Regions from separate parts of the Ensifer canadensis genome, predicted to be linked through region 4. Evidence: predicted binding sites of a transcription regulator. Region 4 holds the regulator's gene; each other region holds the start of a gene.
What was found. Region 4 encodes LexA, which represses DNA repair genes until DNA is damaged. Its sites were predicted from a motif close to TGTTCNNNNTGTGTTCNG; they were not measured.

Region 1: a site for LexA is predicted at 2,025-2,042, ahead of ruvC (crossover junction endodeoxyribonuclease RuvC). Genes of this name have one in related genera too.
Region 2: a site for LexA is predicted at 3,540-3,557, ahead of J3R84_RS11280 (ribonuclease T2). Genes of this name have one in related genera too.
Region 3: a site for LexA is predicted at 3,107-3,124, ahead of J3R84_RS10935 (ATP-dependent helicase). Genes of this name have one in related genera too.

What each region holds. Positions count from the first base shown of each region.
Region 1 covers NZ_CP083370.1:3,009,702-3,015,132, reverse strand. The annotation lists gene J3R84_RS14790 (YebC/PmpR family DNA-binding transcriptional regulator) at 1-79, shown strand, start outside; gene J3R84_RS14785 (HAD hydrolase-like protein) at 272-907, shown strand; gene J3R84_RS14780 (LLM class flavin-dependent oxidoreductase) at 912-1,913, opposite strand; gene ruvC (crossover junction endodeoxyribonuclease RuvC) at 2,086-2,598, shown strand; gene ruvA (Holliday junction branch migration protein RuvA) at 2,671-3,288, shown strand; gene ruvB (Holliday junction branch migration DNA helicase RuvB) at 3,376-4,416, shown strand; gene J3R84_RS14760 (metallophosphoesterase) at 4,417-5,319, shown strand.
Region 2 covers NZ_CP083370.1:2,309,372-2,314,802, forward strand. The annotation lists gene J3R84_RS11270 (ArsR/SmtB family transcription factor) at 1-318, opposite strand, end outside; gene ettA (energy-dependent translational throttle protein EttA) at 979-2,628, opposite strand; gene J3R84_RS11280 (ribonuclease T2) at 2,747-3,493, opposite strand; gene J3R84_RS11285 (alpha/beta fold hydrolase) at 3,711-4,694, shown strand; gene J3R84_RS11290 (DMT family transporter) at 4,707-5,431, shown strand, end outside.
Region 3 covers NZ_CP083370.1:2,232,051-2,237,481, reverse strand. The annotation lists gene J3R84_RS10940 (hypothetical protein) at 1-237, opposite strand, end outside; gene J3R84_RS10935 (ATP-dependent helicase) at 620-3,064, opposite strand; gene J3R84_RS10930 (carboxymuconolactone decarboxylase family protein) at 3,200-3,604, opposite strand; gene J3R84_RS10925 (cyclase family protein) at 3,738-4,559, opposite strand; gene J3R84_RS10920 (efflux RND transporter periplasmic adaptor subunit) at 4,876-5,431, shown strand, end outside.
Region 4 covers NZ_CP083370.1:1,454,397-1,459,827, forward strand. The annotation lists gene J3R84_RS07180 (GFA family protein) at 1-95, opposite strand, end outside; gene J3R84_RS07185 (hypothetical protein) at 531-677, shown strand; gene J3R84_RS07190 (hypothetical protein) at 1,320-1,652, shown strand; gene lexA (transcriptional repressor LexA) at 1,872-2,588, opposite strand; gene J3R84_RS07200 (hypothetical protein) at 2,769-3,008, shown strand; gene J3R84_RS07205 (hypothetical protein) at 3,067-3,354, opposite strand; gene J3R84_RS07210 (hypothetical protein) at 3,852-3,995, opposite strand; gene J3R84_RS07215 (IS110 family RNA-guided transposase) at 4,265-5,332, opposite strand.

The DNA of each region.
Region 1 (5,431 bases), 1.6 Mb from region 4:
TGAAGACGACGACGACGTGCAGAACGTCTATTCGAACTTCGAAGTGTCCGATGAGGTCATGGCGAAGCTTTCGGCCTGATCCGATTTTTTCAGGCCTACTGCATGTCTCCTTAAGTCCCATCCGATTTAGGGACAAAAACATGCAGCAATTCAAAGTGCTACAGCGACCCTTGCGCGTCCAATCGGACGCACCGCGCTGTAGACGTCTTGATCTACCCGTGTCCTAAAGGGCACGGGTTTTTCTTTGGGCGTCACCGATGGGATGTGACCGATGGCGTATGAGTTCGCGATCTTCGACTTCGACGGTACACTCGCCGATACGGCGGAGCTGTTCATGGCGGCGAGCAACCTTGCTGCCGCGCGCTTCGGGTTTCGCCAGCTCACGGTCGAGGAGTTCAAGGGGCTGCGCGCCATGGGCAGTCGCGAGATCATCGCGCATCTCGGCGTACCGATGTGGAAACTGCCGCAGATCGCCACTTTCATGCGGCAGGAAATGGCCGCCCAGGCTCGGGCCATCCAGCTTTTCCCCGGCGTTTCGGGCATGCTGACGGCGCTGAAGTCGGCTGGCATCGGCATCGCGGTCGTCAGTTCGAATGGCGAAGCGGCCGTTCGCAAGGCGCTAGGCGAGACCGCTGGCGCTATCGACCTGTTCGAATGCGGCGCCACGCTGTTCGGCAAGGCGCAGCATTTCAAGAGGGTCGTCAAGTTTGCTGGTATCGATCCTTCGCGGATGCTTGCGATCGGCGACGAGGCTCGCGACATCGAGGCAGCCCGCAAAGTACGCATTGCGGCGGGCGCCGTCGGCTGGGGTTACGCCGATCCCGCGTTTCTGAAATCGCTCGGGCCGGATCGTTTCTTCGATCGCATCGACGAGATCCTGCCGGCCTTTCGGGGCGCGAACGGCTGATCAGTCAGGCCGCCTTGGCAAGCTCCTGCTGCGCTTCGGCGAAAAGCCGAAGCGACTTGAGCCGGGCATCCATGTCGAAGATCGGCATGGAGATGATCAGTTCGTCGGCCTTGGTCTGGTCGAGGAACGTTTCGATCTTTCTGCGGATCGTCTCCGGCCCGCCGACGATGGCATAGGACATCGCATGATCGACAAAGATCTTCTCGTCCGAACTCCATAGCCCGTCCATGGATGCGACCGGTGCCGGGAACCGGCCGCGGGCGTTGCGCCGCAGGGCGACAAAGGATTGCTGCATCGACGTGAAGAGGTAGTTCGCCTCCTCGTCGGTGGCAGCTGCCACGCCCATGACGCCGACCATCACGTGCGGCTTGTCCAGCGTCTCCGAGGGCGTGAAGCGCTCGCGATAGATCTCGAGCGCCGACAGCAGCATGTCGGGCGCGAAATGCGAGGCAAAGGCAAAGGGCAAACCGAGCATGCCGGCGAGATGGGCGCTGTAGTGGCTCGATCCGAGCAGCCAGATCGGCACATTGGTGTCGGAACCCGGAACCGCGATGATCTTCTGATCCTCGGCGATGGGGCCGAGCAGTGCCTGCAGTTCGACGACGTCATTGGGGAAGTTGTTGGCGCTCGCCTCCATATTGCGGCGGAGCGCCTGGGCGGTGCGCATGTCGGTGCCCGGCGCCCGCCCAAGCCCGAGATCGATCCGGCCGGGATAAAGGGCGGCAAGTGTGCCGAACTGCTCGGCAATCACCAGCGGCGAATGGTTCGGCAACATGATACCGCCGGAGCCGACGCGGATCGTCTTCGTTCCCGCTGCGACATGGGAGATGACAATCGAGGTCGCAGCGCTGGCAATGCCCTTCATGCCGTGGTGTTCGGCCCGCCAGAACCGCTTGTAGCCGTTTTCTTCGGCCGCCTGCGCCAAGAGCCGCGAGTTTTCGAGCGATTGGGCGACGCTGCCGCCTTCGGTGATCGGGGAGAGATCGAGGACGGAGAAAGACGCCATGAGCAAGGCCCTTTATTGAGCGAAATTGATTGAATGGCTATGTAAGGTCAAAATTCCTCAATCCAAGGGTAGTGCTCGAGATTTCCGGCAGCCGCGTTTGCCTTATGTGGATGTTTTTGTTTTGTTCACTTTTTGCTGGCAGCGTCCGGACACGCAGCATAGGGTGAAATTCATGCAGACCACGATTCGCATCATCGGCATCGATCCGGGCCTCCGCCGTACCGGCTGGGGTATCATCGAAACGCTTGGCAATTCGCTGCGATTCGTTGCCTCCGGCACCGTGACCTCGGATGGCGACATGGATCTCGCTTCGCGGCTCTGCCAGCTGCATGATGGCCTGGCGGAAGTCGTGCACAGCTATCAGCCGGACGAGGCTGCGGTGGAGCAGACCTTCGTCAACAAGGATGCAACGGCGACGCTGAAGCTCGGGCAGGCGCGCGGCATCGCCATGCTGGTGCCGGCGCGCGCGGGCTTGAGGGTTGCCGAATACGCGCCGAACGCGGTCAAGAAGGCCGTCATCGGTGTCGGTCACGGTGAAAAGCAGCAGATCCACATGATGCTGAAGGTTCTGATGCCGAAGGCCGAGTTCAAGGGCAACGATGCTGCCGACGCGCTCGCGATCGCCATTTGCCACGCGCACAACCGCCTGTCGGTGACCAGCCGGCTTGCGGCCCTGATGGGGTAGTTGCGCTGCTGCCGTTAATTTCCGATGGTCGGTCCGATCATCCCGCAATCCATCCATGAGAGACGACGCCACATGATCGGCAAATTGAAGGGTACTATCGACGAAATCGGCGAGGATCATGTCGTTCTCGACGTGCATGGCGTCGGCTATGTCGCCCATTGTTCGGCGCGCACATTGTCGAAGCTGGGTTCGGCGGGGGAGGCGGCGGTGCTGTTTATCGAGACCTATGTGCGCGAGGACCAGTTGAAGCTGTTCGGCTTCCTGACGGCGCTGGAGCGTGAGTGGTTCCGGCTGTTGCAGAGCGTCCAGGGGGTGGGCTCCAAGGTTGCGCTCGCCCTCTTGTCGACGCTGACGCCGGGCGAGCTTGCAAACGCGATTGCGCTGCAGGACAAGACCTCGGTATCGCGGGCGCCGGGCGTCGGCCCGAAGGTGGCGGTGCGCATCGTCACCGAATTGAAGAACAAGGCGCCGGCGTTTGCCGGCGAAATGTCCGGCACGATCGGCCTCAAGCAGGAGCTTGGCGAGGGTGTTGCCTCGGCGCCGGTTTCAGACGCGGTGTCGGCGTTGACCAACCTCGGCTATTCCCGCGACCAGGCTGCAAATGCGGTTGCCGCGGCGCTGAAGAACGGCGGCGAGGATGCCGACAGTGCCAAGCTGATCCGGCTGGGTCTCAAGGAACTGGCGCGATGAATCCTTGCGTTGTCGTGCCGGCCGATGCAAAACGGGCATTCTCTTTGACACCACGCGCAAGCATGCCCGATCGATTGGAACGGATGGATGACTGAAGCCGCACGTCTGATAACGCCGGAAAAGCGCGGCGAAGATCTCGATGCGACCATGCGTCCGCAGTCGCTGGACGAATTCACCGGCCAGGCGGAAGCCCGCGCCAACCTGAAGATCTTCATCGAGGCGGCGAAGAACCGCGGCGAAGCGCTCGATCACGTGCTGTTCGTCGGGCCGCCCGGTCTGGGCAAGACGACGCTGGCGCAGATCATGGCCAAGGAACTGGGCGTCAACTTCCGCTCGACCTCCGGGCCTGTTATCGCCAAGGCGGGCGATCTGGCAGCGCTTCTGACCAATCTCGAAGAGCGCGACGTTCTGTTCATCGACGAAATCCACCGGCTCAACCCGGCCGTCGAGGAAATCCTTTATCCGGCGATGGAAGATTTCCAGCTCGATCTGATCATCGGCGAGGGGCCGGCGGCGCGATCGGTGAAGATCGATCTGTCGAAGTTCACGCTGGTCGCTGCAACCACCCGTCTCGGCCTGCTGACGACGCCGCTGCGCGACCGCTTCGGCATTCCGGTGCGGCTCAATTTCTACACGGTCGAGGAACTGGAATCGATCGTGCGCCGTGGCTCCCGGCTGATGGGGCTCGGCATGACCGACGACGGCGCGCGCGAGATCGCCCGCCGCGCGCGCGGCACGCCGCGCATTGCCGGTCGGCTGCTTAGGCGCGTGCGCGACTTCGCTGAAGTGGCGCGGGCCGAGGCGGTGACCAAGACGATCGCCGACGAGGCACTGACGCGGCTTCTCGTCGACAATATGGGGCTCGACCAGCTCGACCGGCGCTATCTCTTCATGATCGCCCAGAATTTCGCTGGCGGGCCTGTCGGCATCGAGACCATTGCCGCGGGGCTTTCCGAACCGCGCGATGCGATCGAAGACATCATCGAACCCTATCTGATCCAGCAGGGTTTCATCCAGCGCACGCCGCGCGGCCGCATATTGACCGCCAATGCCTGGAAACATATCGGCCTCAATCCGCCAAAAGAGGTCGAGGCGACCCAGTTTCGATTGACGCTCGAGGACGAGTAAATGATCACGCGCCGTGGGCTTCTGAAGTTTCTCGGCGGCGGGATTGCCAGCATGGCGGCGCTTGGCAGCTATGCCTTTGCCATCGAGCCGCTCGCCCGGCTGAGCGTGACGCGTTATGCGCTGACGCCGCCGGGCTGGTCGCCGGGCTTGAAGCTGCGGGTGGTGGCACTTGCCGACATCCACGCCTGTGAGCCATGGATGTCCGCCAGCCGCATCGCCTCGATCTGCCGGCAGGCCAATGCGCTTGGTGGCGATATCACCGTCCTTCTCGGCGACTATGCCGCCGGCATGAACCTTGTCACGCGTTATGTGCATTCCAGCGAATGGTCGAAGGCGCTCGCGACGCTTGAGGCGCCGCTCGGCGTGCATGCGATCATGGGCAATCACGACTGGTGGGAGGACAGGACCGCGCAGAAGAACAGCGGCGGCCTCACCTTCGGTCACAAGGCGCTCGCCGACGTCGGCATCAACGTCTACAGCAATCGCGCCATCCGCCTGGAAAAGGATGGCCTCGGCTTCTGGCTCGCCGGCCTCGAAGACCAACTCGCGTTGGTGCCGGGCAAGAAATGGATGCGCAAGCATATGCAGGGCCTCGACGATCTCGATGGCACGCTGGCACAAGTAGAAGACGACGCGCCGGTGATCCTGCTTGCCCATGAGCCGGACATCTTTCCGAAAGTGCCTTCGCGTGTCGCCTTGACGCTCTCCGGCCATACCCATGGCGGGCAGGTCCGGTTTCTCGGCCACGCTCCGGTCGTACCCTCGCGCTTCGGCGATCGTTATGCCTATGGTCATATGGTCGAGGGGGATCGCAGCCTGATCGTTTCCGGCGGGCTCGGCTGCTCGATTGCGCCGGTCCGCTTCGGCGTGCCGCCGGAGATCGTCGTCATCGACCTCGGCTGAGGGGATTCCGGCCGCATGGCTTAGGCGCGCGGCCAAATGGCGTATTTCGGCGTGGCGGCGGGCTCGCTATGATCCGCGACAGCGCCACGCGTCTCATGAGACGCGCAGAGGT
Region 2 (5,431 bases), 850 kb from region 4:
TGCATCGCGCGACAGAACTGCGTCGTCGCCGGTGGCGGATGCAAGCATCGCCCTGACCAGCGACACGCGGGCGCCCTCCTGGCGAAGGCGGAAATAGGCCCAGGCGCCTTCCTGATAGCGGTCGACGAGTTCGACCTCGGCCAGGAGCTTCAGGTGCCTCGAAATGCGGGGCTGCGATTGTCCGAGAATTTCGGTAAGATCAGTGACGGTGAGATCCCCAGCGGCAAGCAGCGCGAGAAGGCGCATGCGGGTCGGCTCACCCGCAGCCTTCAGCACATCCACCAGCGCGTCGAGACCAAGCTCTCTCTGATCCGCCATATCATTCCCCATCAACACATAAAGATATGTTTATGTGATTTGCGGATGTAGCGCAAGCGGATTTGCGCGAAGAGACCAAACTATGCCGCTCCAGGAACAGGATTTTCCACCGTTTCGACACGCAAACGGGCGAAGCTTGCGCTCCGCCCGTTGACGATGCCTTTGCGGCGTGGCGTGCCACTGACCCTGCCCTGCGCTCTCCGCCTCGCGGCCCGCTCCCGCCCTTGACCGCGGATGCCCACAGTCTCAACGCAGCGCAATGTGGACGACGCATCCAAAGAAGCGGTTTCAACGAGAGGGCCAGCGGCAAGGGTCACGCACCGCAGCGTCCATGACGCATTCTATGGAATGGTTGGCGGGAGAGCGTATCGCCCGAACCAGCCATCGGTTCGGGATACGACATATGAAAGCAGGCGGCTGAGACTGGCGCGAAACGAGACGGGGCAGGATGCCGCAACGTCAAAGCTGTGGCATGCCTTCTCCCTTAAATCGTTTCCGAGCCAGGGCTGAAAGCACGTCACCCAAAGGTGCGCTGCGGTTTTGCGATAACGAAATGTGCAAAACCAGAGCTTACGGCGCAGCAAGCGAATCCTGGAAATCGCTACGCTTTGAGCGGGGCGCACGTCGCGCAAGCCGAGGCTCACGCGACGTGCCAGAGTGTTAGCGCGTCAGGCGCTTGTAGGTGACGCGCTTCGGGTTGACCGAATCCGGGCCGAGGCGACGGATCTTGTCCTTCTCGTAGTCTTCGAAGTTGCCTTCGAACCATTCGACCTGGCTGTCTCCTTCGAAGGAGAGGATGTGGGTCGCCAGACGGTCGAGGAACATGCGATCGTGGCTGATGATAACGGCGCAACCGGCGAAGTTTTCCAGCGCGATTTCAAGTGCCGCCAGCGTCTCGGTGTCGAGGTCGTTGGTCGGTTCGTCGAGCAGCAGCACGTTGCCGCCGTTCTTCAGCATCTTGGCGAGGTGAACGCGGTTGCGCTGACCACCCGAAAGATTGCCGACCTTCTGCTGCTGGTCGCCGCCCTTGAAGTTGAAGGTCGAGCAATAGGCGCGCGAGTTCATCTCGTATTTGCCGAGCTTGATGACTTCGGCACCACCGGAGATTTCTTCCCAGACGGTCTTGTTGCCGTCGAGCGCGTCGCGGCTCTGGTCGACATAGCCGAGGTGCACGGTTTCGCCGATACGGATCGAGCCGCTGTCGGGCTGTTCCTGGCCGGTGATCATGCGGAAGAGCGTCGTCTTACCGGCACCGTTCGGGCCGATGATGCCGACGATGCCGCCCGGCGGCAGCTTCAGCGACAGGCCGTCGATGAGTAGGCGGTCGCCGTACCCCTTGGTGACGCCGTCCATTTCAATGACCACCTGGCCGAGACGCTCGCCGACCGGGATGATGATCTGCGCGTCGCCCGGACGCTGGTTTTCAGCGGCGTTGACCAGTTCGTCGTAGGAGCGGATACGCGCCTTGGACTTGGCCTGACGGGCCTTCGGGCTGGATGCGATCCATTCCTGCTCGCGGGCGATCGCCTTCTGGCGGGAAGCCTCTTCGCGGCCTTCCTGCTGCATGCGCTTGGCCTTGGCGATGAGGTAGGCCGAATAGTTGCCCTCGTAGGGAATGCTGCGGCCGCGGTCGAGTTCGAGGATCCAGCCGGTGACGTTGTCGAGGAAGTAGCGGTCGTGGGTGATCATCAGCACGGCGCCGGGATATTCGCGCAGGTGCTTTTCGAGCCAGGCGATCGTCTCGGCGTCGAGGTGGTTGGTCGGTTCGTCGAGCAGCAGCAGGTCCGGCTGCGACAGAAGCAGCTTGCAGAGCGCAATACGGCGCTTTTCACCGCCCGAAAGACTTGTGACGTCTGCATCACCCGGCGGGCAGCGCAGCGCTTCCATGGCCATTTCGACCTGGCTCTCGAGATCCCACAGGTTCTGGCTGTCGATGATGTCCTGAAGCTTTGCGCCCTCTTCCGCCGTCTCGTCGGAATAGTTCATCATCAGCTCGTTGTAGCGCTCGACGATCGCCGTCTTGGCGGCAACGCCTTCCATGGCGTTTTCGAGCACGGTCTTGGTCGGGTCGAGCTGCGGCTCCTGCGGCAGGTAGCCGATGGTCGCACCTTCGGCGATCCAGGCCTCGCCGGTATATTCCTTGTCGAGGCCGGCCATGATGCGCAGCACCGTCGACTTACCGGCACCATTCGGGCCGAGGATACCGATCTTCGCGTCCGGATAGAACGACAGATGAACGTTCTCCAGGACCTTCTTCGCGCCATAGGCCTTATTGAGCCCGGCCATATGATAGATGAACTGACGTGCCATAAAAGAATGCTCCGCATGGGAAGGAAATTTGCCCGCTATGTAGGCGAATTAGTGCAAAGGGGCAATCGCCAAAGGCGTTTGCCCCCGCCTATCCCATGCCGGAGCGCCTTGTCAGCCGCTATCCGCGGCCTGCCGCGTCAGCAATGCCCTTGGCACATTTGAACTCCGTCGGCCCCGCCGCCTGGATCAGCGGCGCGAGGCTGGATTTGCCCGAAACGTCTCCCGTCAAGCCGATCGTCAGGCCGGTGATGACGCTGCGTCCCGCGACCGTCTGGCAGCGCATGCGCACCCGGTCGCCGGCCCCTGCGCCGAAGCTCTGGTCGAAAGCCTGCTTGATCGCCTTCTCATCGAGTTCCGAGCCGATACGCGCCCGAAAGAGCGCGCCGACGGCGGACCGGTTGAGCTCGTCGAGCATATGCAGTTGCGTGGCGAAATAGTCGTCGACCGGTGCCGTCTGGCAGGTGCCGCTGCGCAACCATTGGTGACGATCGAGGCCGGATTGAACGCCCGGCATGGCGACCAGCAGCCGCGCCGCCGTATCATCGGCCATGGCGAGCTTCGGCAGATCGAGCCAGTCGCCCTTGCGGTCCTGGGTGCGCATCTCGGCCGCCACCCCGCAATAGCTCTTGCGCAAGGGCCAGAGCCCGTGCAGCGACAGGTTCGTGGCATCGAAACGTTCGGCCGTCTGGTTGGCGAATTCCTTGCGTTGCGGCCGCGTCTCGCAGAAGCCCGGCTGCCAGCTGACGGCAAGCACATATTCCGTGCGGCCCGAGGCGCCTTCCGCCGCGGCATCAACCTTCTCTTGCGCCAAGGCAAACGAGGATGGAGCAAGCAGCATTGCCAGCGCCATCGCAACAATTGTCATTGGACTTGATACCGCTTTACTCCAACATGCCATGACACTCTCCCGATAAAACAAAACGGGAACAAATATCGCTCAAAACGGGAAAATTGCAACTGTTAATTACAGGTCCGCGAAATCGCTTGTGACCTCATGCGTAACGATCAACAAGCAGCGATTGCCTTTCCCCTGTAAATCGATTTGATATCGGCAGAGTCTGACGATTGGTCCGGGAGAAGGCATGTTCGGGCAGGTGAGGACGCATCAGAGCCCGACAGGCGCTATCTTGAACTGGCGCCATTTTCCGGCAGCTGCCGACGCGCGTGGCATTCTTCTTGTCAGCCATGGCCTTGCCGAACATTCCGGCCGCTATGCCCGTTTTGCCGAGGCGATGGCCGGCCACGGCTTTCACGTCTATGCCCACGACCATCGCGGACATGGCGCGACGCGCGCGCCGGATGCGCCGCTGGCCATGTTCTCGAACAGCTCAGGTCTCGACAAGGTGTTTGCCGACATCAGGGCCATGCGCGCGCTCGCCACCGCCGCCCATCCGGGCGGCCTGCCGGTCATCCTCTTCGGTCACTCGATGGGCGGGCTGATCGCGCTCAACGCCGCCGAGACCGATCCAGGTCTCTACGATGCACTCGCCGTCTGGAACTCGAATTTCCGCCCTGGTATCGCCGGGCGCGGCGGCCAGTTGATCCTGAAGATCGAAAAGGCGCTCAAGGGCTCGGATGTGCCGAGCCCGCTGTTGTCGAAGCTCACTTTTGGCGCCTGGGGTCAGGCGATCAAGGATCGCAAGACCGATTCCGACTGGCTGTCGCGCGACGAGGCGGAGGTGGCCAAATATATCGCCGATCCGCTGTGCGGCTTCGACGCGACGGTGTCGCTCTGGCTGGATCTGATGCGGCTCGCCTTTGCCGGCGCACGGGCCGACCGGCTGGCGCGCCTGCCCGCCGGCCTGCCTGTTCATCTCGTCGGCGGCAGCGCCGATCCCTCGACCGAAAACGGCGGTGCCGTCCGCTGGCTCGGCGAGCGCATGAAGGCGCGCGGAATGACGGATGTATCGGTAACGATCCATGAGGGCATGCGCCACGAGACGCTCAACGAAATCGGCCGTGAGAAGGCAACAGCGGAGTTTGCGGCCTGGTGCCAATCGGCCGTCGGCAAATCTTCTGTCGGCCATTCTGTTGCCGCCAAGGCTGTGGCCGGCAAGAGGACCTGACCCGACATCATCATGGCAGACATGTCCCTCCCCAAGACCTCCAACGCCAATGACCGCATCTCCTTCGGCCTGACGCTGATGGTCCTTTCGGTGCTGTTGTCGCCGCTGATCGACATCTTCGCCAAGCTCGCGATCTCGACAGTACCGTCGGCACAGATCACCGCCGTGCGCTTCATCCTGCAGGTCGTCTTCATCCTGCCGATCGTGCTCGTGCGCGGCAGCCTGTTCGACCTCACCTGGCGCAAGACCGGGCTGCACGCGCTGCGCGGCGGCCTGCTTGTCGTCACCATGCTGTCCTTCATCACCACGCTGAAGGTAATGGAGGTGGCCGACGCCATCGCCATCTTCTTCGTCGAGCCGATCATCCTCACCATCCTCGGCAGCATCTTCCTCAAGGAGACGATCGGCTGGCGGCGCTACACCGCCTGTGCCGTCGGTTTCCTCGGCGCGCTCCTTGTCATCCAGCCAAGCATGCAGGAGGTGGGCCTGATCGCGCTGCTGCCGATCGTCGCCGCCTTCGGCCTGGCGGTGTTCCTGCTGGTGACGCGCATGGTGGCGCAGAATGAGGACCCGTGGTCGATGCAGTTCCATGCCGGCATCTGGGGCGGTCTCTTCTGTCTCGTACTGCTCTGGCTCGGCGAAGGCAGCGGATCTGGTATCTTCGACCCGGTCTGGCCCGAGGGCAACACCTGGTTCTATCTGCTCGGCGTCGGCGTCACCGCCACTATCTCCGGCGT
Region 3 (5,431 bases), 780 kb from region 4:
GCCATGGTCGCGATGGTAGGCAAGGAGTAGTGAATGTAGCTCGGCAAAAGTAATGGCAAGGCCGTGCGAGACCACTAGGAGCCCTTTGGGTGTTCCAAACATGCCGCTTCGCCGAATCTTCGCGCCAATTTTCTTATGTAGGCGGCCGATCGTGTTCGGATCGAGTGTCAACACAATCATTTTTTGTTTGTGATACTCGATCGGATTGAGGCCGACGATCGCGGGCCAGGGGATCATGCTCGGAGCCAGTCGAGCATCGCTAAACCCCTGAGGGGACAACATGATAACGCTGCGTCGCATCGGAACGTAGAGGACGAGTACACCCAGGAATGCAGCGGGCCAAGCTATCGAGCCGAGATAGCGGGCGAACAACAAGCGACCAGAACCTGCTTCTACACCCAGTTCAGTACAGTTGTTAGGGAAGCCGCCGACAGTGCTGCGGCGGCGGCGAGGATTCCTATCAATTGGGGCCAGGATTTTTTGACTTCGACGGTGCGGGAGGTGTCAATCATATTGGCCGTTCCGCCTGGGCGATTTAGAATCCGATGCCGGCAATCCAAATCGTCCGTTGTCCCAACTGGTTGCCACCTGATGTGCCAGCCTAGCAGACTCGTTGCGCTCACGCTTTCTCGACAAATCCATCCAGCACGCGCTTCTGCCCGGCCTTGTCGAAGTCGATCGTCAGCTTGTTGCCTTCGATCGCTGAAATGTTGCCGTTGCCGAACTTCATGTGGAAGACGCGGTCGCCGACGGTGAAGCGCGAGGGCTCGGTGCTGGTGGATTTCGCCACCAGTTCGCCATCGATGGTGCGGCTGCGCGGGCCGCTTTCGCCGTAGCCGATGCGCTCGACGGCGTGGCCGGAGCGCGAGCCCCAGTTGTCGCGCGTCGCATCCGAGCGGTTCTGCTGGGCGCGCTTCCAGCCGGGGGTGGAGTAGTTGTTCTGGAAGGGATCGGCCTTGTCGAAGCGCGACTGGCCATAGCCGCCGCGGCCGTACCCGCCATAGGACTGCTCGGTCTCGGCCACCTCCACATGGGTATTCGGCAACTCGTCGAGGAAGCGCGAGGGCAGGGTGGACTGCCACAGCCCGTGGATGCGGCGGTTGGAGACGAACCAGATGTGGCAGCGGTGCTTTGCCCGGGTGATGCCGACATAGGCAAGACGGCGTTCTTCCTCGAGGCCGGAGCGGCCGCCCTCGTCAAGCGCGCGCTGGTGCGGAAACAGGCCTTCCTCCCAGCCGGGCAGGAACACGGTGTCGAACTCCAGCCCCTTGGCCGAATGCAGCGTCATGATCGAGACGGCATCGAGGTTTTCGTTCTGCTCGGCGTCCATCACCAGCGCGACGTGTTCGAGGAAGCCGCGCAGGCTCTCGAAGGCTTCCATCGAGCGGATCAGTTCCTTGAGGTTTTCGAGCCGGCCCGGCGCTTCGGCCGATTTGTCGTTCTGCCACATAGCCGTGTAGCCGCTCTCGTCGAGGATCTGCTCGGCAAGTTCGGTGTGCGGCGTGGTTTCGAGCAGGCTCTGCCAGCGGCGGAAATCGGCGACGACATCGAACAGCCCCTTGCGGGCCTTGGCCTTCAGTTCGTCGGTCTCGATGATGTCAGTCGCAGCCGCAAGCATCGGCACGTCGCGGGCGCGGGCATAGTCGTGCAGGGTGCGAATGGTGGTGTCGCCAAGGCCGCGCTTCGGCGTGTTGACGATGCGCTCGAAGGCAAGGTCGTCGGCCGGCTGGCAGACGAGCCGGAAATAGGCCATGGCGTCGCGGATCTCGAGCCGCTCGTAAAAGCGCGGGCCGCCGATGACGCGGTAGTTCAGGCCGAGCGTGACGAAGCGGTCTTCGAATTCGCGCATCTGGAACGAGGCGCGCACCAGGATCGCCATGTCGTTGAGCTTGTGGCTCTTGCGCTGCAGTTGTTCGATTTCCTCGCCGACGGCGCGGGCTTCCTCTTCGGAGTCCCAGGCGGCGTGCACCTGCACCTTCTCGTCATCCGGGTCGGTGCGTTCGGTAAACAGCGTCTTGCCGAGGCGCCCCTCGTTGTGGGCGATCAGATGCGCGGCGGCGCCGAGAATATGCTCGGTCGAGCGGTAGTTGCGCTCGAGCTTGATGACCTTGGCGCCGGGGAAATCCTTTTCGAAGCGCAGGATGTTGTCCACTTCCGCGCCGCGCCAGCCATAGATCGACTGGTCGTCGTCGCCGACGCAGCAAACGTTCTGCGGCACGCCCTTGGCGCGCTGCGCCAGAAGCCGCAGCCACATGTACTGCGCGGTGTTGGTGTCCTGATATTCGTCGACGAGGATGTAGCGGAACTTGTCGTGGTATTCCTTCAGCACATCCGGATTGCTGCGGAACATGCGGATCGGGTGCAGCAGCAGATCGCCGAAGTCGCAGGCGTTCAGCGTGCGCAGCCGGTTCTGGTAGGCGGCGTAGAGCTCGCGGCCCTTGCCGTTGGCAAAGGCGCGGGCATCGCCCTCGGGGATCTGCGCCGGGTCGAGGTCCTTGTTCTTCCAGCCGTCGATCATGCCGGCGAACTGCTTGGCCGGCCAGCGCTTGTCGTCGAGGCCCTCGGCCTGGATGATCTGCTTGATCAATCTGACGACGTCGTCGGTGTCGAGAATGGTGAAGTCGGAGCGCAGGCCCACCAGCTCGGCGTGGCGGCGCAACAGCTTGACGCCGATCGAGTGGAAGGTGCCGAGCCAGGGCATGCCCTCGACCGCATGGCCGACGAGCACGCCGACGCGCTCCTTCATCTCGCGCGCCGCCTTGTTGGTGAAGGTCACCGCAAGGATCTGCGAGGGGAAGGCGCGGCCGGTGGAAAGAATATGGGCGATGCGGGTGGTGAGAACCCGGGTCTTGCCGGTGCCGGCGCCGGCGAGAACCAGCACCGGGCCATCCAGAGATTCGACCGCTTCGGCCTGTTCCGGATTGAGGCCGGAGAGATAATCCGGGCGCTGCTGGCGGTCGCGGGCAGCCATGGCGCGCGCGGCGATGCCGCCCGTTGCTGGCGGCTGCTTGCGCGGGGCCGGCTCTTCGTCGAAGAAGGGAATGTCGTCGAAACCACTCATCATGCGGCTCAATGTAGTGATTCGGAGGCGAAAGGCCAGAAAGGATGTTCTTCTTTTATTCCGTTTTCTGCGCCACCCGCACCAAGCCTGTGGAAAGACAGGCGATTTCGAAGCCGCTTATTCTCGCGCTCACCGCCGTCAGGCCGTCCTGTCGAAGGCAGCGTCCACCGGCACCTGCAAGGCGGTCGCCAGCTGGTTGGTTCTGGCGGCAAGTGAGATCACGCGCAAGAGATCGGCATGTTCGGCGTCGCTCATGCCCTTGGCTCTCGCGGCAGCCGTATGCGAATGGGCGCAGTAGCCGCAGCCATTGCTGACGGAAACGGCGATGTAGAGCATTTCCTTGACCAGCGGATCGAGCGCGGAGGGCGTTGCCATCACCGCCTTGACGTCGCGCCAGGTCTGCTCCAGCAGGTCGGCATCGAAGGCGAGCCACAGCCACATATTGTTGATGAAATCCGATTTGCGGGTGGCGCGAATGTCGTCGAACACGGCTTTTACGCGCGCGTCGGATTCCGGATCGGCAGGCGGGGCGATGGTGCTCATGACGTCTCCTGGTCATAGGGTCAATCGGGGGGGCGTCCGGCGGCGGACGCCGCCGGATCGGCAGGTTGGTATCCCTCTTTGCTTGTACGCATTTCCTCACGGAAAACCGCTTCGCATTTTTCCTGGGTATGCTCTAGACGAGCGCAAACACGCGCGCCGGACCGCCGGTGCCGCCGCGGTGTTTGGGCGCGCCAAGCACGAGGGTCGCGCCCTTGACGGGCACCTTGTCGAGGTTGGCGGCCGCCTCCAGTCCCCAGCGGCCTTCCGGCAGCCAGGCATAGTGGGTGGCGAAATCAGGCGAGGGGCCATGGTCGAGCGAAAGCGTGTCGACGGCGATGCCGGCCGCCTTGGTCTCGTCGAGCAGGTATTTCGCCGCCTCGGCGTGGAAACCGGGAAAGTGCATCTTGCCGTTTGCATCGGCATTGCGGAACTTGTCAGTGCCAAGGTGCGCTCCCCAACCGGAAAGCATGGCGACGCAGGCGTTTTCCGGAATGTCGCCATTGGCGGCGACCCAGGCCTTGATGTCGTCGGGTGTTATTTGCGCATCGGCATCGGCGGACGCCTTCTCGCGGATGTCGACGACGCAGAGTGGCACGACGAGCTTTTCAACCGGCAGCTCGGCGACCGACAGACCATCGGCGGAGAAATGCAGCGGCGCGTCGACATGGGTGCCGGTGTGTTCGTTCACCCGGAGCTCGAACAGGTTGAACTTGTCCTTGGCGTAGCTGAACTTTTGCTCGCGGAAGAACTGCTGCTGGCCGAAGAAGGTCGGGAACTCCTCGTAGAGTTCGTGGGTGAGGTCGGTGACGCCGGTGTGTCCCTGGGCGAGCGCCGGCGGGGCGATACCGGCGCTCGCGGCGGCGATGCCCGCTGTGCCGACGGCTGCTGCCTTGAAGAAGCTGCGGCGGGACAACATTTTCTGCTTTACGGATTCCACGACGCACGCATCGCACATGTCTTTGCTTCCCTCTCAAGAAGCGGTCGAAACCTGATGGCAATGGCTGCCAGCGGTTGCAGGATACCTCAGAGGAAATCGCTGTAAACGGTCTTTGTCCCGTGCGTTTTGATGGAATGACACGGCGATCGCGATTGCCGGCGCACGATGGCGCTGATGTCATCATGCCGCCAACAAATACGCTTTTATTACAATTGCGTAATGATGGCATTCCGCCGTTGCCCACAAAGGTGCGAACAACGATACTCTGGGCAAATCGGAACGTTCCGCCGGCGCGTGCCGCGCAGGAGCGCGTTTTGCATATTTGGAGACATGAATGCGGGTTTGGAAACAGCTGGCGGTGAGCGCCGTTGTGCTTTTGGTGGGTGCCGGCGTCTGGGTGCGGTTCGTGCCCGGAGCAGGCGAAACGCTGGCCGCGATCGGTGTCTCGCATCCGCTGATCGATGCCATCTCCAAGCAGAGCGGTGCCGCTGGGGGCGAGGGCGGCCAAGGCAGCGGCGGACGCAGGCAGGGCGGCAACGACGCCATCCTCGTCATGGTTCGCCCTTCGGCAACGTCTGTCGTCAATGACCGGCTGAACGCGATCGGCAACGGCGAGGCGATCCACTCCGTCACCGTGACGCCGACGGCCACCGGCAACCTCACCGAAATTCTCGTGCGCTCCGGCGAAAAGGTGGCGCAGGGGCAGGTGATCGCCAAGCTCGATAGCGACGACCAGAAGATTGCTGCCGACCAGGCGCGGCTGACGCGCGACAGTGCCCGCGAAAAACTGGAGCGCTATCGCAACCTCAGCACAGCGCGCGCGGTGACCGCCGTCGACGTGCGCGACGCCGAAATCGCCATGCAGGCCGCGGAGCTTGCGCTCAAGACCG
Region 4 (5,431 bases):
CGGCGGGCGGTGCGGAGGCCGCTCTTCAGTTTCACATTGAAGCGAACCGTTCCGCAGTGGCAGGCTCCGTCAAGGTTCTGAACATCGAGATTCATCCAATCATCCATCTGATTTTGAAGCGCATTTGATGAGCTTTCTTATGAGGTGGGTTGCTTGTGCTCAAGCGCATTCGGGGGCAGTCTCAATCCAGAGGACCGCACTCCCGTTGAGGCCGTTCGTTGTAGGGCCATCAGCCGATTGGGCTCAGGCGCGGGGTACGAGGCGTCTCGTCGCGCATCGGGCACATATTCAGACCAAGTGCCCGATACGTGCGCCAGCACGCTTTCGTGCTCCACGTCGGGGACGTTCCGCGGCCCGAGCCGATGCGTCGCAAGAGCGCTCGGCCAACGGATCGTGCGGAGAAAAAGCCTACGGCCGTTCGCATCCGTCCTGCATCATCCGCGCGAGGAGCGAACAGTCCGCGTCGCACCGTTGCCTTTCTTGGGTACGAACCTAGTTACCCATACCGTACCCAAGCGAGGAATTGCTGAATGAACCGTAATGGGCTCTATCTGATCATTGCCATGCTCGCCGTCGCCGTCATTGGTCTCGGCGCCTATGTCTACCGCGAGGAAACAAAACCGACCGGCGTAGAGATCAAGATTGGCCAGGACGGGGTTTCCGTTCAGGAGAATTGAGCGCCATCGGCCACACGCTCAACAGGTTTGGCAGCGGCGAATGCCGCTGGCGGTCGACGCCCCACGCGAGGTTCAAGGCGAACGCAGATCCGAAGGCGGTCGAAATACCGGCCATCGGTGGCGTAAGCGGCCGCGTGCTCGTTGCGAGCGTCAACGAAAGTGTGACGTAGATAGGGCGGCGAGCGCGTGATTCAGCCCCTCGCACGATGAAAGCAACAAGTCACCCAGCGCCTGCGCGATTGGCTAAAGCGGTTCTCCGTCAATAGCAGCCCGATTGTCGAATGTGAAACGCTGTGCGTGCCTGCGCAAAGGACATGCTGCCGGCACGCAGGTACGGTTTTCGGGGGGCAAGGAACATGGGCCAATGCGGCGCGTCCAACACGCGCAGCGAGGCTGCCCGCATCGCAGCCAACCACTGTTTTCAAAGCGCAATTCGACCGGGCTGCGCTTGCCCGCCAGTTTGCGAACGTCCGCAGTCGCCAACGACATGGCCTTGCGAGGACGCGCCCCGAAATGGTGATTCGGTCACTATTGTCAGTGCTGAAAATATTGTCTCTAGACAGAACTGGGAATGAATATCCCAACAGCGCGACCCGTATAGGTAGTGTCAAACAAAGCCAACAATGGAGGAAAAGACATAAAATGAAATATAAGATCGCCCTGACTGCTCTTGCCATTCTTGCCGTAACGACGGCCACCGCAAGCGCTGAGGATCTCGTCTTTCAGCTTAAGAACAAGACGAATGCCGTTTTGACGAACTTCTACACATCGCCGGTCGGTGTTGATCAGTGGGAAGACGACGTCTTCGGGCGGCAGGTGCTTAATCCGGGCGAAAGCATGGAAATTACCATCGCCGACGGACGTGATGTCTGCAAATACGACATGCGCTTTGAATTCGAAGAAGGTTCCGGTCTCGACACGACTGAAGACAAGCAGGATCTCTGCGAGTTGGGCGAGTACTCGATTCACGAGTAAAATCCGTCGAGCGTGAAAAACACTCGATCCGAAAATCTCCGTCTCGCTACCCTATGTGGCGAGACGTTGAAGTAAGAGAGCGGCTGGCCGGCATGAAGGCGGCTAGAGCGTTTCCGGTTTAAACGGAGTCACTAGGCGCTCTATCTATTTGTTTTTACGCATTTCCTGGCGGAAAACCGCTCCGCACTTTTCCTCGAATTGCGCTGGCGTGAGACGGGCTTAGTGGTAGCGGCGGATCAAGCCGACGAGCTTGCCCTGAATCTTGACCCGGTCAGGCCCGAAGATGCGCGTCTCATAGGCCGGGTTGGCGGCCTCTAGAGCAATTGAAGCGCCCTTGCGCCGGAAGCGTTTCAACGTTGCTTCCTCGTCATCGACTAGTGCCACGATGATATCGCCGGGATTGGCCGTGGTGGCATTGCGGATGATCACCGTATCGCCATCGAAAATGCCGGCCTCGATCATCGAATCACCCTTCACTTCAAGGGCGTAGTGCTCGCCGCTGCCGATCATATCGAGCGGCACGGTAATGTCGTGGGTGTTGTTCTGTATCGCCGAGATCGGCACGCCGGCGGCAATGCGGCCCATCACTGGAACCGACACGGAGCTGTTGTCGGCAACCGGCAGCGTTTTCGCCGCGGGGGCAGGGGCGGGCGGTTTGCCAAGGCTACCCTCGATGACGCTCGGCGAAAACCCGCGACGGGGCTGCGCGCTCGCAGCATAGGCTTCCGGCAGTTTGATGACTTCGAGCGCTCGGGCGCGGTTGGGAAGCCGGCGTATGAAGCCGCGTTCCTCGAGCGCTGTGATCAGCCGGTGAATGCCCGACTTGGATGCCAGGTCGAGTGCATCCTTCATCTCGTCGAAGGACGGCGGTACACCGGACTCCTTCATTCGTTCATGGATGAAAAGAAGCAATTCCTGTTGCTTGCGGGTCAGCATGGCAAGTCGCTCCAGAGGCGTGAAACAAATCAAGAACAGACACTATCTGTTCCATATGTGTTCCGCAAGTGCCTAAAATTCTGTGAATGTTGGTTCAATCAAGCGCAGATTGACCAACTCGTCGCTGCACGCGCCGCGCGAGGCTGATATGCCTCCTTCCGTTTATGGAATGAGGGTTTAATGACGAAGCTGATTCAAATCTTGCTGACCATCGTTGTCGCCGCGACCGCGATCCTTGGGTTTCGCTGGTATCAATACGTGGATAACAAGCAGAGCCCGTTTGACGAAGTTGGTATCGCGTTGAATGCGGCGATGCCCGGGCCGCTCAATCAATGGGGTTGTGACCGGCTGAAGCTGACATTTGGCAACGGACACCCGCCGCACGGTTGCGCCGCGGCCGATGGGACGCAGTGGAAATAGCCTGCCATCAAGGGATCAGCAGAAATATCGATGGGCGATCTGCTAGAGGAGGCCTGAATCAGGCCGGCTGCGTCGCGGAGCAGGCGTCCTCGAATTCCTTGACGGTTTCCGCGGAGTTGTCCTCCGGCAGCACAGCGTCGGCCGCTTCGGTCGCGACCGGCGTGTCGCCTTGATAGACGAAGGACTGGATGTAGTAGGCGATCGTTCCCTTCCAAACGTTCCGGCCGTCTATCTGCTGGCAGGGCACGGCCGTTTCGAAGTCGGCTTGCAGGTCGTCGACCGTGGCAGCGCTGAGGGCGATGTTAGGCGATGCGATAATCGAGGCGATAAGCAAGGCTGCAAGCACGGTGAACGTCCACTAGATCAGAGGTGGCGGCGATGGTTTGGTTAACGATGTGAACCGTGCTTTCGTTCCGAAGTCCAGCAAGCATGCCGGGCACTGTGCCGTGTTCAACAGTTCTTTGCGAAAGGCGAGCACTGGTGCTCAAGCTGTGGCAATGAAGGCACAAAGATTGGCGTGAGGTGCGTTGGCGTTTTCGATTTTCCGGCGCCCGCCTCAAAGCGTGGCGCTGGCAGCTGATCAACAATACCCGCCGCAAATGCTTCCGATGATGTTGGACGCCGTAATGGAGTGCGAGTGGCCAGCGGCATCCGCCTGTAGCGATCTTCGCATCTCCAGCCAAATACATACGACGTTCAAACGCGCTACGAAACCGGCATCTGACCGCGGGTGCTCGACCAGTCGCGCCGGGATGTCGCGGAGACGTTGCGCACCCCAGTTCGACTGGCCACTGACGGATATCTCTCTCGTGTCGTTAGTTCGAGAGGTTAAAGCCGACCGTCTTACTTCTTGTCTTTCTTGCCCAGGGAGAAACTGCTGCCGGCCAGCTTCACCTGTGAGCCTTCCGTCACAACGGCGGCTTTGACAGTCTTGTCCTTCTTTGGCTTTCTAACCTCGCGGTTACTTCGCACTTGACCTTTTGCCATGATCGTCTCCAATGAAAGAACACAAGGGGCGAAACGCCTTCGATTGGCGGCTTTTCCTTGGGTTCGGTTGGTTATTGATCGGCATTTTCGCCGATCGGCTAAATCTCTTCCTTCCGCGCGACAGGCATCTGCCGTTCGGTTCTTGAACCAGTCTCCAATGCGTGACCCTGATGCCGTGCTGGCTTCGGTCACAGAGTGGCGTTCGGCTCCCGGCTTCCCATTCTCCTTGAGGAGCGCAGCCCAGTCCTGCCGGGCTCGCTAGACGACAATCAGGACAGCCGGGATATCGTCGACGCGCCTTCCGTGGTGCTGGTGCCGCGCGGCTCGTAAGCGCGCTGGTCACGCAGGATCTGGAAGGCGATCGTCAAAAGCTTGCGCGCGATCGCCACACGCGCCTTGTTGGTTCCTCTGATCTTCAGATGCTCGTACTGGTCATGAAGTTGCGCATCGCTGGCGATGGCGGGGGTGACGGCTTCGACGAAAGCCCAGCGCAGCCACTTGTTGCCCTGCTTGATGATCTTGCCGTGAAAGGTCTTGCCGCCGGAGGAATAGGTCGAGGGCACCAGTCCGGCATAGGCGGCGAGCTTCTTCGGATTGCGAAAGCGGGATACATCGTCAATCTCCGCGTCGATCAGCCGGGCGAAGAACTCGCCGATGCCGGGGATCGTCTTCAACAGCTTGACGTTGGCATTGGCCTTGGTCATCGCCCGGATCGTTGCTTCCGACTGCTTGATCCGCACGTCAATGTCGCCGATGAAGGCGAGGCCACGGTCGATCTGGATGCGGTCGATCTCCGAGACGTTGACTTGCGCCAGCTGGACGCGGCCGGCCTTGCCAAACAGATCCCCGAGCTTCTTCAGCTGTGCCGTCTGCTCCGGATAGCGATCAAACACCGTGACAATGCGGTTCTTCGTCATCGTGCGCAGCCGCACGTAAAACATCCGCTCGCGCAGGGCGACGCGCAGGTCTCTTGCTCGTTCGCTGGGCGCCCAGGCCTCCGGCACCAGGTCGGCCCTGAGCAGATGCGCGAGCACCGTCGCATCGATCTTGTCGGTCTTGATCTTGGCGTCGGCAATCGCCTTGACCTTCAAAGGATGGGCGAGAACGACATCATCGCAAATGTCGTCGAGCCAGTCGTACATCACCATCCAGTTGCGCGTCGCCTCGACCACGGCATGCGAGTTCTCGCGGTAGCGTTCGAGAAACCCACCGAGCGACTGGCGATCGTTCTTCACCCGGCCCGATCTGAGCGTCTTGCCGCTGCTGTCCTGCACCACCAGATGACTATAGGATTTGTGGTAGTCGACGCCGATATGGTAATCATAAGAGGCAGTCATGCTTCCAACTCCCTTGTTGAGATCTTCGAAACCCCAATAAGGTAAGCCGAAAGGCCGGAAGCGTGACTGTCCCTCGATCATCACCTGCATCTCAATGGT